DNA from 2 places in the Trichocoleus sp. FACHB-46 genome. Region 1 is predicted to be linked to the other one. Evidence: riboswitches for the same ligand, from Rfam matches in the RefSeq annotation. Region 1 holds a riboswitch; the other holds the start of a gene.

Region 1 (7,602 bases):
GAGGTGTACTCGCACAGGCAGGTGTCAACAATGACGATCAGGTCAGGGACTGCTTCTTTGACCGCAGTCGCCGCTTTCTGGACCATGCCACACTCATGCCAAGCCCCTGTTGCGTCGGTGTCTTTGTCGGCGGGAATGCCAAACAGAATAATTGCGGGAATGCCCAAGTCATAGACTTCCTTGGCTTCCTCCACAATTTTGTCGATGGAGAGTTGGTAAACGCCTGGCATGGAGCGAACTTCCTGAGCGATCGCCTCTCCCGGAACGGCAAACAGCGGGTAGATCAAATCGCTGGTGGTGACAATAGTTTCACGTACCATCCGACGAAGCTGAGGATTGGCACGCAAGCGGCGAGGGCGATGGGTCGGAAACATAGCGTCTACTAAAGGTAAAAATTTAGAAAAACCTACCTGGCTTAGCAACCTCGTAACGAAAGGTTAGCTAACTCTCAAATTTCTCAACAGTCTACTAGTTTAAGGCTTGTTGCTTGCCCACTCACAACTCAGTAACGTTCTGTAAAACTCCGGATTTTAAGCAAACAAAATAGGGGCACAGCATGCTGTGCCCCCACAATCGATTTAGCAAATCGCGATCGCCTTAGCTTATGCAGTAACTGCAACAGGAGCTTCAGCAGCAGCGGGATAAACGCTGACTTTCTTGCCGCTCTTACCTTTTCTTTCGAAGGTGACAACACCATCAACGAGAGCGAAGAGAGTGTCATCGCTGCCACGACCGACGTTGCTACCAGGGTGGAACTTGGTGCCACGTTGACGCACTAGGATGTTGCCAGCACGAACCACTTGACCGCCGAAGCGCTTGACGCCGAGGCGCTGAGCATTTGAGTCGCGACCGTTACGAGTACTACCTGTACCTTTCTTATGAGCCATTGTTCCCTCAGAGATCTCTACAAGTTTTGCAAGTTGACAACGCTGCCTGACTTGATCTTAGCCTTCGCCCGCACCCAACTCGGTGCCATTCAGGTTGATGGAGTTGATCATCAAGCGGGTTAATTCTTGACGGTGACCCTGCTTCTTACGGGTTTTTTTCTTAGGCTGCATCTTGTACACGATGATTTTACGGCCTCGCAGTTGGCGCAGGATGGTACCTTGAACTGCTGCCCCTGCTACTAAAGGCTGACCAACAGAAATTTCACCGTCGTTTTGCACAAATAGCACTTTGTCAATGGTGACAGCGGCATCGACATCACCCGCAATCCGCTCTACATCATAAAAGCGACCGGGTTCTACCCGCAGTTGCTTACCACCCGTCTCAATAATTGCGTAAGCCATGAAATTCTCCTAACAGTTGCCGTACAGGTAGCTGGCTAATGCTCTTTATGAAATGCTTTGCACAATCAGCATGCCAGCTTTTTGTGATGCCTTCACCTGGTCCGAGCAGGAATAGACAGACAATTTGCCATTATGTCTAATTTAACGCCTTGCTGTCAAGGAGCGATCGTGGTTGTCGCCGTTGTTGTATCCATAAGCCCAGTCCTAAGCCGACCAGCAAAATGCTGATAAAGTAGCCAAGGGAAAGGAGGCGCGATCGCAACGGTGGCTCTACGCCCTCAACTTCAATCTCTTGAGCCACTTTGAAGGATGAAAACTGACGAGCCGCACCGGGTTTGGGTGTGACTTCAACTTCCACTTGATGGGGTGCGCCATCAAAAAACTGTTGTTGCCAAGCAAATTCACCTTGGTTATTGGGTGTTGCTTGGTGAGTAAATGCAACCCAGCCTGCTTCTAAAGATTTGGCTTTGATGTCAAACACCACATCAGTTGCTGGTTGACCCGTTTTCACATCGATCGCCTGTACAGCCAACTCAGCAGGTTCGCCTACCATGGCATGGTGATGCCCTAACAGCTTCACCTCCAAGCCTTGCGTGTTCGCACTAGACGGCAAAGCGGCGATCGCCTTATCTCTATGCTCATGTTCGTGAGAGTGCTCATGGGAGTGAGACAGTTCAGCACTAATATTGACGACTAGCAGAGCAGCGATCGCGACCACAATGGCTCCGCTCAGCAACAGCCGAACTCGCTGAGGGGCAATTTCTCCAGGTTGCAACTCTTGCTTGCCACCAATCACCCAACCGCCGCCGAAACCTACTGCCACCAAAATCACGGCTAGGATGGCGAAGTTGCGATATTTAATTGAATTTTCGGCGACGGACAAAGTTAAGGTTTGCTGGAAAGGTGCAAAGGCATTAGCAACGGTTGGTATAACTTCGACTTGGAGTTGGTAGTCACCGCGAATCGGGAGCATTTGCTGAAATTGCAGTTGACCGTTAGCGGCGATCGCCGCCAAATCCAGTAGCTTGGTGCCCTCAACGATGGGAAAGTCGGTGGGCAACCAAGGATTCGTAGGCGGGGTTAGCAGTTTGACATGAATGTTGGCATTTTGCAGTGGCTTCCCGGTTGCATCCAGCGCTTGTAGCGTCATTTGCACTGGATTTTGGGGCTGCGCGGCATCGGCCTCAAAGGGTAGTAACTGAGTGGTAGATGGTTCAGTTGCCAGCTTCACCGATGGCTGTAGGAGTTGCGATCGCCCAACCGCACCATAGCCTAAAGCTCCTAGCAGCCCTAATAAGCTGAGGAGCGAAACAAGTTTAATTTTTGCCATTATGACTTAGAACCTTTGAGGATGCTGAGAGATAAGAATTCTGACGAAGCGCGAAATTCTAGTGGCAGCTAACACTCAAGGTATGGTGGCGTAGCGAGTGCATTTGGTTGTGGGCGGCAGGATAGCTTGAGAAGTAAACCGTCCAGAGCGTCAACGCACACAAGGAAGTAAATAAGGTGGCTTGCACAGGCACCGAAAGTGTCCAACGGACGGCCTGTTGCTGAAGTGAGCCAGAAGTTAGGGATGCAGTTCTCATGGTGTACCTCGCACTTTAGAGCTATAGAACTTCCCACCGGCGGGCATCCTGGCTAGGAAATTTTTACTTAGCTGAGCAAAAAATTCCTTCACAGTTGCGGGACAGCGTCGGATTTGCACCGAACTTTCCCCGTTACCTCTAGTGACTGTTCCTCACTAGAACCGCATGAGTAGGGCAATCATATCACTGTTTATTGACATAAACGTTTTTGCCACAAAACTGCGACCCCAGATTTTGGTTCCTAGCGTAGCATTTCTTCTAAGGCATGCTGGCTCCATAGAGTTTGGTATAGTCCAGGCTGCTTGAGCAGTTGATCATGGGTGCCCATTTGGACAATGTGACCGTGATCCATGACAAAAATGCGATCGGCGGTAGCGGCGGCGGCCAGTTGGTGAGAGATAAACAGCACCGTTTTACGTTGTGTACCTTCCGACAAATTTTTCAGAATTTGGGTGGCGGTTTGGTTATCTACGCTAGAGAGGGCATCATCCAAAATCAAAATGGGCGCATCAACCAATAAAGCTCTGCCTAGGGCGCTGCGTTGGCGTTGCCCACCAGACAACGTAATCCCTCGTTCACCTACCACTGTTTCGTACTGGTGCGGGAAATTGAGAATTTCTTGGTGAATTTGAGCTTGTTTGGACGCGTACTCTACCTCTGGCTGTTCTGCTAGAGGGTCGCCATAGCGGATATTGTTCTTGACTGTGGTGCTGAAGAGGAAGCTGTCTTGGGGCACATACGCGATCGCAGATCGCAAATCCTGCAAGCGCAACTGAGTAATGTCGTAGTCATCGACAAACAGTTGCTCTGACACAATATCCAGCAGTCGGGGGATCGCATTTGCCAAGGTGGACTTACCTGACCCAATTGGCCCTACGATCGCGACGGTTTCTCCCGGTTCGATTGTGAAGCTGACATTTTGCAGCGCTGGTATGACGGCGCCAGGATAGGTAAAGCTGAGATCACGGGCGCTGAGGCGACCTTTGACCTCTGCTAGAGTTAACGGCACCACATCGGGCTCGTTTTTGATCTTCGGTTCCACCGTCAAAATTGACTCGACGCGATCGATACTGACTTCACCCCGTTGATAGGCTGTAATCGTGAAGCCGAGCAGTGCCGTGGGGAAGATCAGGCGTTCGACATATAGGAGCAAGGCGATAAAGTCACCGACACTCAGCGCTCCCGTGGCGATCGCTCTGGCCCCCTGCCACAACAGCACCAAAATGCTGAGGCTGGCGATGCCGATCAACAAAGGAAATAAGGTATTGCGGGTTCTAGCTAGCTTCAGATTGGCTTTGAGCAGTTGCTGATTCAGTTGTCGGAAGGCTCGCCGCTCATTTTCCTCTTGAGCGTAGATCTTGATCAAGGCGATGCCGCTCATGTCCTCTTGAATCAGATCGCTCATTTTAGACAGTTCTTCTTGCACCTCTAGCTGCTCATTGCGGAGGCGATCGCTAAACAAACGCACCAACATCAACATGAATGGGTAAGGTGCGATCGCCAGTAAGCTCAGCTTCCAGTCAATCGTCAGCATGACGGGCAAGGTCAAAGTATAGGCAAAGACGGTATTTGCCAAACTGAGCACAGCAAACCCCACCAACCGCCGAATATTGTCTACATCACTTGTCGCGCGGCTAATGAGATCCCCAGCAGTGTTGAGTGAGAAGTAAAACGGCTCTAGGGTTAGCAAGTGATTGAAGATCTTCTGCTTCAAGTCAAATTCGACCTGCCTCCCGGTGCCAAAGAGCAAAATCCGAGAGGCCATGCGAATTCCCCACATGACCGACGCTAGGGCCAAAATCAGCCCTACATAGTACAAAACTTGGTCGAAGCTGAAGGTGACTTGAAGGTCGTCAACAGCGTCGCGGATGACCAGCGGGATATAGACCCCAACTAAATTGACGATCAGCAGCGATAAAACACCTAAAACAGTAGTTTTCCAGTGGGGTTGTAAGTAAGCCGCAAGTTTCCGTAGCTGAGAGCGAGCCATGAGCAAAAATCCAGCAACCTTTTGATCATCCTAAACGAATTACCTCAGCAGCAGGCAACTCCCCTGCGAGCCAAGCTAAATGCCCAAAGGTGCGAGCCAGCCGCGTAAGAAGTAGTACACCGAGAGCAAATATTCCTCAATCACGCGAGTCGTGACTACCAGAGTGTCAGCGCTGGGGACAAAGTCGGCAATCCGTAATCTGCGCTTGAGACTGCCACCCGACTCAAAGGTATAAAAATTCGTGGGTCGAGGAATAACTCGAATGCCTACCCTGGCAAAGGTTAAAGCGGCTCGCCTAGTATTCGTGGCAGAAGAAACTAAGATCACGCGATCGCCCAACCGCCGCTCCATCAAAATTCGTCCTACGGCGACAGCGCTAGTACGCACATCCACGCCAGTCGGTTCCACCACAATGTCGTCTCTAGCCACTCCCATATTGATCAGTAAGGTTTCAATGTCCCTCGCTTCCACGATTTCCTCAGGCTTGCCTTGCAAATCGCCCCTAGGGCCTGCACTGACGATCACCAAAGGCCTATTCCCTAGCCGTAGTTGGTCTTGATACAGTTGGGCAGCGTAAATAATGCGATCGCCCGTATCCGTCAGCTGAATCTGCCGCCGATAGGGTAGATTCGCCTGCGTGGTTCCCCATCCCAACACCACGATCGCTGCTGCTGTTTGTCCTTCTGGAGGGGTCAGCGTCGTCGGGCACTGGAGGTCACAAAGTTCCCGCCGTTGCTGATCGAACTGAATGGCGGCCTGCTCGGTTTTTTGGGCCAGTGCATAGGCCACAAAAGGAGTACTGGAAATTAGCAAAATTAACAGGGCAGCGATCACCAAAGTACCCCCCGGCTTTTTCAGCCCGCCTTTATCCATCTTGGCGGCAGCAGCAGCTAGCAGCAACAACGATAAGCCAAGCGGCTTGAAGGGCAGCGATAACACGCTCCAAACTGTGGAGACGACTCGGCTGGTTGGCGTTAGGAAGGCCAGAATGATGAATAACACCATCACAAAGGCACCGAGCCAAGTGTAGTACTCCTTCGGAATCAGCTTCTGTAGGACGTACCAGATAATTATGCCGACTAGCAGCCACAGCAGAACTAAGGTTAATAGTTCAAACATTGCGGCACTTCCTCACATCACCAACTAGGGAGTTTTGCTTTACTGGCGGTACTAATGACATCGCTCGGTATGTCAGTTCTTGTCTGAGCCCATTGATTTGCATTTGTGAATGTTCAAGCAACTCTCCCGTAGTTGCGCTAACGCTAGCATGAAGTGAGGACAACAAAGCATCATCAATCTGTTTTCCAGCCCGCTATTTGTGACTCTGAGGCTCCATTGCCCCGCTACAAAAAACCACCCTGCCGTTTTAAGGACAGAGTGGTGGAACTAGAGCATGCTGTCTTTTTTCAGCCTTGAAAGTGAGGCGATCGCGGCTGAGTTCGTGGGTTAGTAGGCCCCAGTTTTGGCAAAAATCACAAATACGGTTTTGAAGATGATTGTCAAATCGTACAGAGGGGTCCAATGGGTTTGGTAGCGCAAATCTAGCTCAACAATCTTCTCGAAGTCCTTGACTGAAGAACGACCATTCACTTGCCATTCTCCCGTAATACCGGGCTTGACACACAAGCGCTGCCAATGGTGCTCATCATAGTGAACGACTTCGTCACCAGTTGGGGGGCGAGTGCCGACCAAACTCATTTCCCCGCTCAGCACATTCCAGAATTGGGGAAATTCATCAAGGCTAGTGCGTCTCAAAAAACGACCGACTTGAGTGACGCGAGGATCTTCGCGGTTCTTGAAGATTAAGCCTTGGGCTTCGTTGGGAATCAGCGCCTTAAGAGCTTCAGCATTTTCCACCATAGAGCGGAATTTGCGGATCTCAAAAGGTCGACCATGTAGGCCGTAACGCTTTTGCTTATAGAAAATTGGGCCAGGGCTATCTAGCTTGATCGCGATCGCCACAGGGACGAACACGAGCGCCAGAATCAATAGGCCGATTACACTGCCGAAAATGTCAAGCAACCGTTTCGCTACAGAGCAGGTTGATGGATGAGGAACCTGAAAGACAGATTCCGGTACAGTGAAGGGGCTAGATATCGGAGACAATACAGAATGCGTCGTCATGACAAGCCTGTCACTATAGGACCGTAGAAGCACGTACGCACCACTAATATATAGACGGGACTCGATTAACAGTGATAGCCCTCTCCACAAGGCTTGTCCAAATCTTCATTGCCTGGTTCATAACCCTGCGGTTTTATAAAGATTCGATGAAGCTGCTTTGGAATTTCAGCCTAACGCGTGTAAGCAGCATTGCTGATAGTTGAAACCCTAAGTTAGCTGCTTGACCAGCCTGTCTTGATCTTCTAGATTTTGAATCCCTCAATTTGGTGGCCTCAAACAGCCGAAGCTCGGCGATCTCTACCCAAAAGATTTACCTAACACAAGACTTAAATTCGACTCGTTTGAGCTTACCCCTTCCTTCTGAGTCAGCCATCATGGACCTGCGTAAAACTTTTATCGAGCCAAATACCTTCAGGTCACTATGCTGAGCTAATGCAATTTGTGTTGGCTATCAAGTGAGGGCCGCTCAGGGATTAAATTGAGTAGATTTGCAAACCTGGCGGGTTAATCCGGAGAAGATGCTACAACAGATGATTATTCATGTCTTAGCTGAGTCAAATCATCGGTACTAGCTTGATACCTTTGTACGCTGGAATATGGCTGTACAGCCCGA
Region 2 (7,602 bases), on a different contig from region 1:
TGGGCTGCTGGCGCTATATTTGGCAAGCCGCAAACAATTACCCACTCTAGAAAAGCTGCGATCGCCCGGATTATGGAAGCTGTTGGCGATCGCGACTGTATTTCTGGCGATCAACTATTTGCTGTTTCTACAAGGGCTGGCTCAAACTTCACCCGCTAATGCCCAAGTGCTGATTCAGTTGGCTCCCGTTTCGATGGGTTTAGGGGCTTTGTGGGTGTTTAAGGAGCGTTACAGCTTGCGCCAGTGGACAGGTTTAGCTCTGCTGACGCTGGGATTTTCCTTGTTTTTTCATGAGCAACTGCAAGCACTCGTGACTAGCTCGGCTCAATACTTGGGTGGGAGTGGTTTGTTGGTTTTGGCTGCGATCGCTTGGGCGGTTTATGCCTTAGCTCAAAAGCAACTGCTCCAAACCTTGCCGTCAGCCACAATCATGATGGCGATTTATGGTGGGGCGACGCTTCTGTTTACTCCAACTGCTGCCCCGCAAAAACTTCTCAGTTTGGATACATTTCATTGGATTGCCTTGCTCTTTTGCGCGTTAAATACTTTGATTGCTTATGGTGCCTTTGCGGAAGCGCTGGATCATTGGGAAGCCTCTAGAGTTAGTGCGGTTCTCTCGCTGACTCCAGTAGTGACCATTGGCACTATGTTAGGATTGCCTGTCTTCTGGCCGACCCTAATTGCCCCGGAGCAACTAACTATTTTAGGGATTGTGGGGGCGATTTTTGTGGTGTCGGGGTCTTTTGCGATCGCCTTAGGCCAAAGACCAAAGAGAGACCCATCTGCAGTAAAATCATAAAAAGATCTAAACTCCGACCGGAAAACCGGAGTTTTGTGTCATGATCACAAGTTAGAATATTTGCTTCTGACTCGCATACTTAGACCACAGGAAATCTCGGTTATGGTTCTCCAACTTGGTGACGTAGTTCCCAACTTTACGCAGCAATCCAGCGAAGGCGAAATCAACTTCTATGACTGGGCTGGCGATAGCTGGGTTGTTTTCTTCTCTCACCCTGCTGACTACACGCCAGTTTGCACCACCGAACTTGGCGAAGTTGCTAAGCTCAAGCCTGAATTCGACAAGCGCAATGCTAAAGTGATCGCGCTAAGTGTTGATGATGCTGAGTCCCACAAAGGCTGGATCGGTGACATCAACGAAATTCAGAACACTACGGTTAACTACCCAATCTTGGCAGACGACGACAAGAAGGTGTCTGATCTGTACGGCATGATTCACCCCAATGCCAATGCCAAGTTGACGGTTCGCACCGTATTCGTGATCGATCCTCAAAGAAAACTGCGTTTGACGATCACCTATCCCCCCAGCACTGGTCGTAACTTCCAAGAAATCTTGCGGGTCATCGACTCTCTGCAGCTGACCGACAACTACAGCGTTGCCACTCCTGTGAACTGGAAAGATGGCGATGATGTTGTAGTCGTACCTTCTATCCCCACCGAAGAAGCGAAGCAGAAGTTCCCCAAAGGTGTGACCGAAATCAGACCTTACCTCCGCATGACCCCCCAACCCGACAAATAAGCGGCTCGCGGTCAAATTAATTTCTGTAGGGTGGGCAATGCCCACCTTATTTTTTGGGGAATTTTGGCTGAGGCGATCGCCCCCTAAAACCGCAATCCTGCCACGTCTATGAGTCAAAATTTTTAAAGGGAAGCAATAGGTAAATTGAGCATGGATATTAAAAACGGATTTGTCGGCAGCGTCGGCAACACACCCTTAATTCGGTTGCACAGCTTTAGCGAAGAAACGGGGTGCGAAATTTTAGGCAAGGCCGAGTTCCTTAACCCAGGTGGCTCTGTGAAAGACCGGGCTGCGCTATACATGATTGAAGATGCCGAACGCAAAGGGTTGCTCAAGCCTGGTGGCACCGTAGTAGAAGGCACCGCAGGCAATACAGGCATTGGTTTGGCGCATATCTGCAACGCTAAGGGCTACAAGTGCCTGATCATCATCCCTGACACCCAATCCCAAGAAAAAATTGACACACTACGAACTTTAGGCGCTGAAGTGCGTCCTGTTCCTGCCGTACCTTACAAAGACCCCAACAACTACGTCAGGCTTTCTGGCCGCATTGCAGAAGAGATGGAGAATGCGATCTGGGCAAACCAGTTCGATAACTTAGCCAATCGGTTGGCTCATTACCACACGACTGGGCCAGAAATCTGGGCGCAAACTGAGGGCAAAGTTGATGCTTGGATTACCTCGACTGGCACAGGTGGAACCTACGCTGGGGTGGCAATGTTTCTCAAGGAAAAGAACCCTAACATCAGAGCAGTATTGGCTGACCCAATGGGTAGCGGTCTCTACAGCTATGTGAAAACGGGAGAAATTCACATAGAAGGAAGTTCCATTACCGAGGGTATTGGCAACAGCCGCGTTACAGCCAATATGGAAGGGGCACCTGCGGATGATGCCATTCGCATTCATGACCAAGAGTGTGTAGAGGTTGTGTATCGCCTGCTGCGAGAAGAAGGCTTATTTTTGGGCGGCTCCAGTGGGATTAACGTCGCTGCGTCAGTGGCACTGGCAAAACAAATGGGGCCCGGACATACCATTGTGACTATTTTGTGTGATAGCGGCTCCCGGTATCAATCACGGTTGTTCAATCTGGATTGGCTCGCTCAAAAAGGATTATCTCCAGAAGCGATCGCCACTGCCTAAACTATCTCCCGCCAGCTTCCTTCTAGCACTTCGATGCGCCACCCGCTCTCAAGCTATGGCAACAGCCATATTGGCTAGGGGTATATTCGCCAGGGATATTTGTGGGTGGCATGTGCCATCAGGTTCCCACCCACGACTGAGTAAGCTTCCGCTTGGACTTGCGACCATAAACATAAGCTGACGGATTAAGTCAGTGGAGCGGGTCAGGATAGGAGGCAAAGACATGGTGGAATCTTGGATGATTATTGGTGGCATCACCTTTTTGGTGGCTTTAGGGGCAGCTTGGATCAGACCCCGCGATACTGTCTGGGCAGTAGAGCTACAGCGTCCTTTGTGGCTCTTCTTTGAGCCTCTAATTCCGGTGATTTGGACTTTTGTGTTTAGTTGTGGGGCTGCTTCTGCCTATTTGGTATGGGAAAAGAATCCAGGTAGCTTGCAAATGTGGCTCCTAATGGCGCTGTACCTACTACTAGAAGTAATTACTGTTGCTTACATTCCGCTTACTCTCAGGCTGCGAAATATTAAAGTCGGGGTGGTGTTAGGCGGTATTGGTGTGGTTTTAGGAGTTTTCCTCGCTAGCTCCATCTTGTCAATTTCGGGTTTGGCAGTGCTTTTGCTCTTGCCGTACTTAATTTGGAGTCCGATTGGCACCTATGCCACATTGGAAATGATGCGGCTCAACCCTGAGGCAGCACACTAATCTTTCCGCTGGTCGATTACGGTTGACCTAATGCCCTGACACAATCGCTTCATAACTTACTCTTTGCTCAGAACCGTCAGATCTGATTTGAGCTAAGTGAAGTGTGTGGCCCAGAGGAAGCAAAAAGCATGATCAAGTCTTGGATGGTAATTGCAGCCGTAACCTTTTTAGTGGCGATCGGTGGTAGTGTGATTCGGCCCCGTGATGTGAAATGGTTTCGGCGCTTACGTCGTCCAAGCTGGCTCACTTTTGAACCTGCCATTCCAGTGATTTGGGCGGTGGTTTTTGTCTGTGGCGCATGGTCTGCCTACAACATTTGGGAACGAGACCCTGGCAGCTCAAAAACCTGGTTTCTCATGGGTTTCTATCTGCTATTAGAAATTGTGACAATTGTCTACCAGCCTCTGACGTTGTGGCTGCGTAACCTCACCATTGGTACGTTCATTGGCGGTACTGGAGCAGTTCTAGGTTGGATTCTGGCAGCGGTGGTTGCACCCGTTTCGGCTACTGCCGCTGCCCTCCTCATTCCCTATTTAATCTGGAGCCCGATTGGTACCTATGCGACTTGGGAGTTGGCAAAGCTGAATCCAGAATCTGCTTAAACTTGTGCTTAGATAAGCCAGTCAAAGGGCAGTTTGAGCCATTGCGGTTGGGTCGAAATGTAGCGATCGCGACTTTTGTTCTAAGCTGGATGAGATGAATTGGCTGGTAGACGCAATCAGCCATCTCGGCTTAATAAGGAGAGACCATGACTCGCGCCATAATGGAAACCGCCAAAGGCACGATTAACCTGGAGCTATTTGACCAGGATGCGCCTAACACGGTGCAGAACTTTACCGATCTTGCGAATAAAGGGTTTTACGACGGTCTGACCTTTCACCGCGTGATTTCTGACTTTATGATTCAGGGTGGCTGTCCTCAAGGCACAGGCACTGGAGGTCCGGGCTACAAAATTAAATGCGAAACGGCTGGCAACCCCAACAAGCACTTGGCGGGTAGCCTGTCGATGGCTCACGCTGGTAAAGATACAGGCGGCAGCCAATTCTTTATTTGCCACTCACCTCAGCCCCACCTTGACGGCAAGCACACCGTGTTTGGCAAAACGGAAGATATAGATGTCGTGAATGCAATTCGGAAAGACGACAAAATCTTCTCCGTCAAGATCGAATCCTAGGTAAATCTTAGGTAGAAGTAGTGTCGCGATCGCCTCATGGCTTATCCAAGGAGCGATCGCCCAAGTTCCAAGCAATTCGCGAATACCTAAGCCCCCTATCTAATTGCCATTCCAATAGTCAAAACCGTACCCTAAAACCAACTTCTGGAGGAGGTCTGGAGGACGCAGCCGTCCTTCAGCGGGGGTTTGGGGGCAAGCGCCCCCAAGGGTTTGGTTCTAGTAAATGTGCTTGCACACCCAACTAAAAGATCATCGAGCGATCGCCCTCAACCCCCTCCCCCGCATACAGTCCCAAGAACAGATGGGATAAGATAACGAAGCACACGTGAACAGTAGCCAGATAGGGAAAATCCGGTGCGAGTCCGGTGCTGTGCCGCAGCTGTCAATGGAGCTGAAAATTCGGATTTAGTAGAGTGTCAGCTCTCCTCAGCCAGAACGCCTATCTGTTACCACTTCACTCACTTCCTGCGTCGCACGGGAAAGAGGATTTGACTCATGTTAACTACCAATTCAACCCTGTTGAATACAATCGATGCTGCTGCTCCAGCGGCACAACTACCGCCTCTGCCCATGCAGCGACCTTTACTGCTGATTGGGCATGGCAGTCGGGATGAAGATGGACGGCGGAGCTTTCTCGAATTTGCCGCAGCGTACCAAGCTCTAGATACCTCCCGCCCCGCAGTTCCTTGCTTCCTCGAACTCACCGCTCCCTCCATTCAAGAAGGCGTTGATCAGTGCGTCGAACAGGGCTACACCGAATTTTCCGTTTTGCCAATTTTGCTCTTTGCCGCACGACATAACAAATTTGATGTCACCAACGAACTCGATCGCGCTCGGCAGCGGCATCCCCAGGTCAAGTTTCACTACGGGCGGCACTTTGGCATCACTCCTGGCATTTTGGAGTTGTGGCGATCGCGCCTAGCCGAACTCGACCAACCTCAATGGAACCCCCAAGGCATCGAGCGCAAAGATACCGTCCTGCTGTTTGTGGGGCGTGGAGCCAGCGACCCAGATGCCAACGGTGATGTTTACAAAATGGCTCGGATTCTCTGGGAAGGCAGCGGCTATAGCACCGTCGAAACCTGCTTTATTGGCATCACCCATCCCCGCTTAGAAGAAGGCTTCCGTCGCGCCCGCCTGTATGAACCAAAGCGGATTATCGTCCTGCCTTACTTCTTGTTTACTGGGTTGCTGATGAAGAAAATCTTTGACATCACCACGCAGCAACAAGACCTGCACCCCGACATCTCCATGACCTGCTTGCCAGAAATGGGCTTGCATCCGCAACTCTTCTCCATTTTGCGGGAGCGAGAAATTGAAACCCAACTGGGCCAAGTGCAGATGAACTGCGAGATGTGTAAGTTTCGCTTAGCGGCTGTTGCTAATGGTGGCAGTCATGGCCACGGGCATGATCATGGGCATGGTCACGATCACGGTCATAATCATGAGCAGGCTCACGGACATGAGCACGGCCACGGGCATGGTCACGATCATCCTACCGTTGACCCCTACGCCGAACCCGCTCAATATCACGAGAGAATTTGGCAAGTTCCCTAAAGACCTAGAGCCACTAAAGCGATCGCCAGCTAGACTCTAGAAGGTTGGTTAATGCAAGGGGATGGACAAGAAGTTTCAGACTGGACTAGTCTGCTTACTCTCTTTGATGTTGGTGGTTGTGCTTTTGGTTGTGCCAGCACAGCGGCCTAAGCTACCAGCGGCCCCAGCATTAACCGAGCTACGCGGAGTCTGGCTGACCAATGTAGCAAGTGCGGTCCTGTTTCGGCCTGGGGGAGTCAAGCAAGCCTTCAAGCAGCTATCTCAGCTCCACTTCAATACGGTTTACCCTGTCGTGTGGAACCGGGGGCATACACTCTATCCCAGCTTTGTGCTCAAGCGGAGCATTGGGCGATCGCAAGACCCCATGCTAACGAGTCTGCGTTTAGGCAAAGACGTTTTAGCGGAGATGGTTCAGCAGGGCCATCAACAGGGACTCAGGATCATTCCTTGGTTTGAGTACGGCTTTATGGCTCCCGCTGGCTCGGCATTAGTCCAGCAGCACCCCGATTGGCTCACCAGCCGTCAAGATGGCACTACAGCCATTCGCTCAGATTGGGAGCAATTAGCTTTACCCAATGCTACAAAGTCGCGATCGCCATCCTGGTTAGAATTCGCTCAGCAGAAACTGCGGCAGCCGTTTGGCATCAGTCGAGTTTGGCTGAACCCTCTGCACCCAGAGGTGCAAACCCTGATGGTAGATCTGATTGTAGAAGTCGTGACTCGCTACGATGTCGCTGGGATTCAATTGGATGACCACTTTGGGTTGCCAGTAGATTTTGGTTACGACGATTTTACGGTCAAGCTTTACCAGCAAGAACATGGGAGTAAACCGCCTCCTGATGACCCGCTAGACCCAGAATGGATGCGCTGGCGAGCGAATAAAATTACCGCTTTGATGGAGCAAATTTTTCGCGCCGTGAAAGTGGTGCGGCCCTATTGCTTAATCACGCTATCCCCCAACTCTCAAGGGTTTTCCTACAGAACCTACCTGCAAGATTGGCAAACCTGGGTGCGGCAGGGCTGGATTGAAGAACTGGTTTTACAGGTCTATCGCCAAAGGTTGTCTACTTTTGTAGCGGAACTAAAGCAACCTGCAGTGCAGTTCGCGCGTCAACGGATTCCAGTGGCGATCGGCATTCACACAGGCTCTTGGGGGCAGCCCGTCAACATGCAGCAGATTCAGGAACAAGTCCAGGCTGCGCGTGAGCAAGGGTTTGATGGTGTCTCCTTTTTTTACTGGGAGAGCTTGTGGAGCTATATTGCGCCTGAATCGCCTCAGATGCGGCGGCAAGGATTCAAAACTTTGTTTGTTGCGCCCGCTCAACCCCCCAGGACAAATCGCTAGATGGGTCATTCAACTCCCGCTCTATTTTTAGCCCAGCCTGGACAAAGGTTGGCCTACCGCTTTTGCCTGCAATGGATAGGAGGCAATATTTTAGGATTTTTGATTAGCCTTTATTGGTTAGAAGTGGGCGAAAGAGCCGCTTTGCAAGG

What was found. A riboswitch is a leader RNA that binds a small molecule or an ion and turns the genes downstream of it on or off. The one in region 1 is predicted to bind cobalamin.
Region 2: another riboswitch for cobalamin. It lies ahead of H6F72_RS09815 (sirohydrochlorin chelatase); the one in region 1 lies ahead of H6F72_RS11325 (CbtB-domain containing protein).

The regions. Positions count from the first base shown of each region.
Region 1 is NZ_JACJOD010000014.1:216,313-223,914, reverse strand. It holds gene hemB (porphobilinogen synthase) at 1-374, opposite strand, end outside; gene rpmA (50S ribosomal protein L27) at 603-887, opposite strand; gene rplU (50S ribosomal protein L21) at 945-1,289, opposite strand; gene H6F72_RS11330 (hypothetical protein) at 1,426-2,619, opposite strand; gene H6F72_RS11325 (CbtB-domain containing protein) at 2,678-2,875, opposite strand; cobalamin riboswitch at 2,896-3,056, opposite strand; gene H6F72_RS11320 (ABC transporter ATP-binding protein) at 3,117-4,865, opposite strand; gene H6F72_RS11315 (YdcF family protein) at 4,941-5,984, opposite strand; gene H6F72_RS11310 (sugar transferase) at 6,312-6,989, opposite strand.
Region 2 is NZ_JACJOD010000013.1:469,129-476,730, reverse strand. It holds gene H6F72_RS09850 (DMT family transporter) at 1-799, shown strand, start outside; gene H6F72_RS09845 (peroxiredoxin) at 902-1,537, shown strand; gene H6F72_RS09840 (cysteine synthase A) at 1,688-2,677, shown strand; gene H6F72_RS09835 (tryptophan-rich sensory protein) at 2,901-3,377, shown strand; gene H6F72_RS09830 (TspO/MBR family protein) at 3,506-3,979, shown strand; gene H6F72_RS09825 (peptidylprolyl isomerase) at 4,126-4,551, shown strand; gene H6F72_RS09820 (hypothetical protein) at 4,572-4,796, shown strand; cobalamin riboswitch at 4,850-5,013, shown strand; gene H6F72_RS09815 (sirohydrochlorin chelatase) at 5,047-6,108, shown strand; gene H6F72_RS09810 (glycoside hydrolase family 10 protein) at 6,170-7,453, shown strand; gene H6F72_RS09805 (hypothetical protein) at 7,454-7,602, shown strand, end outside.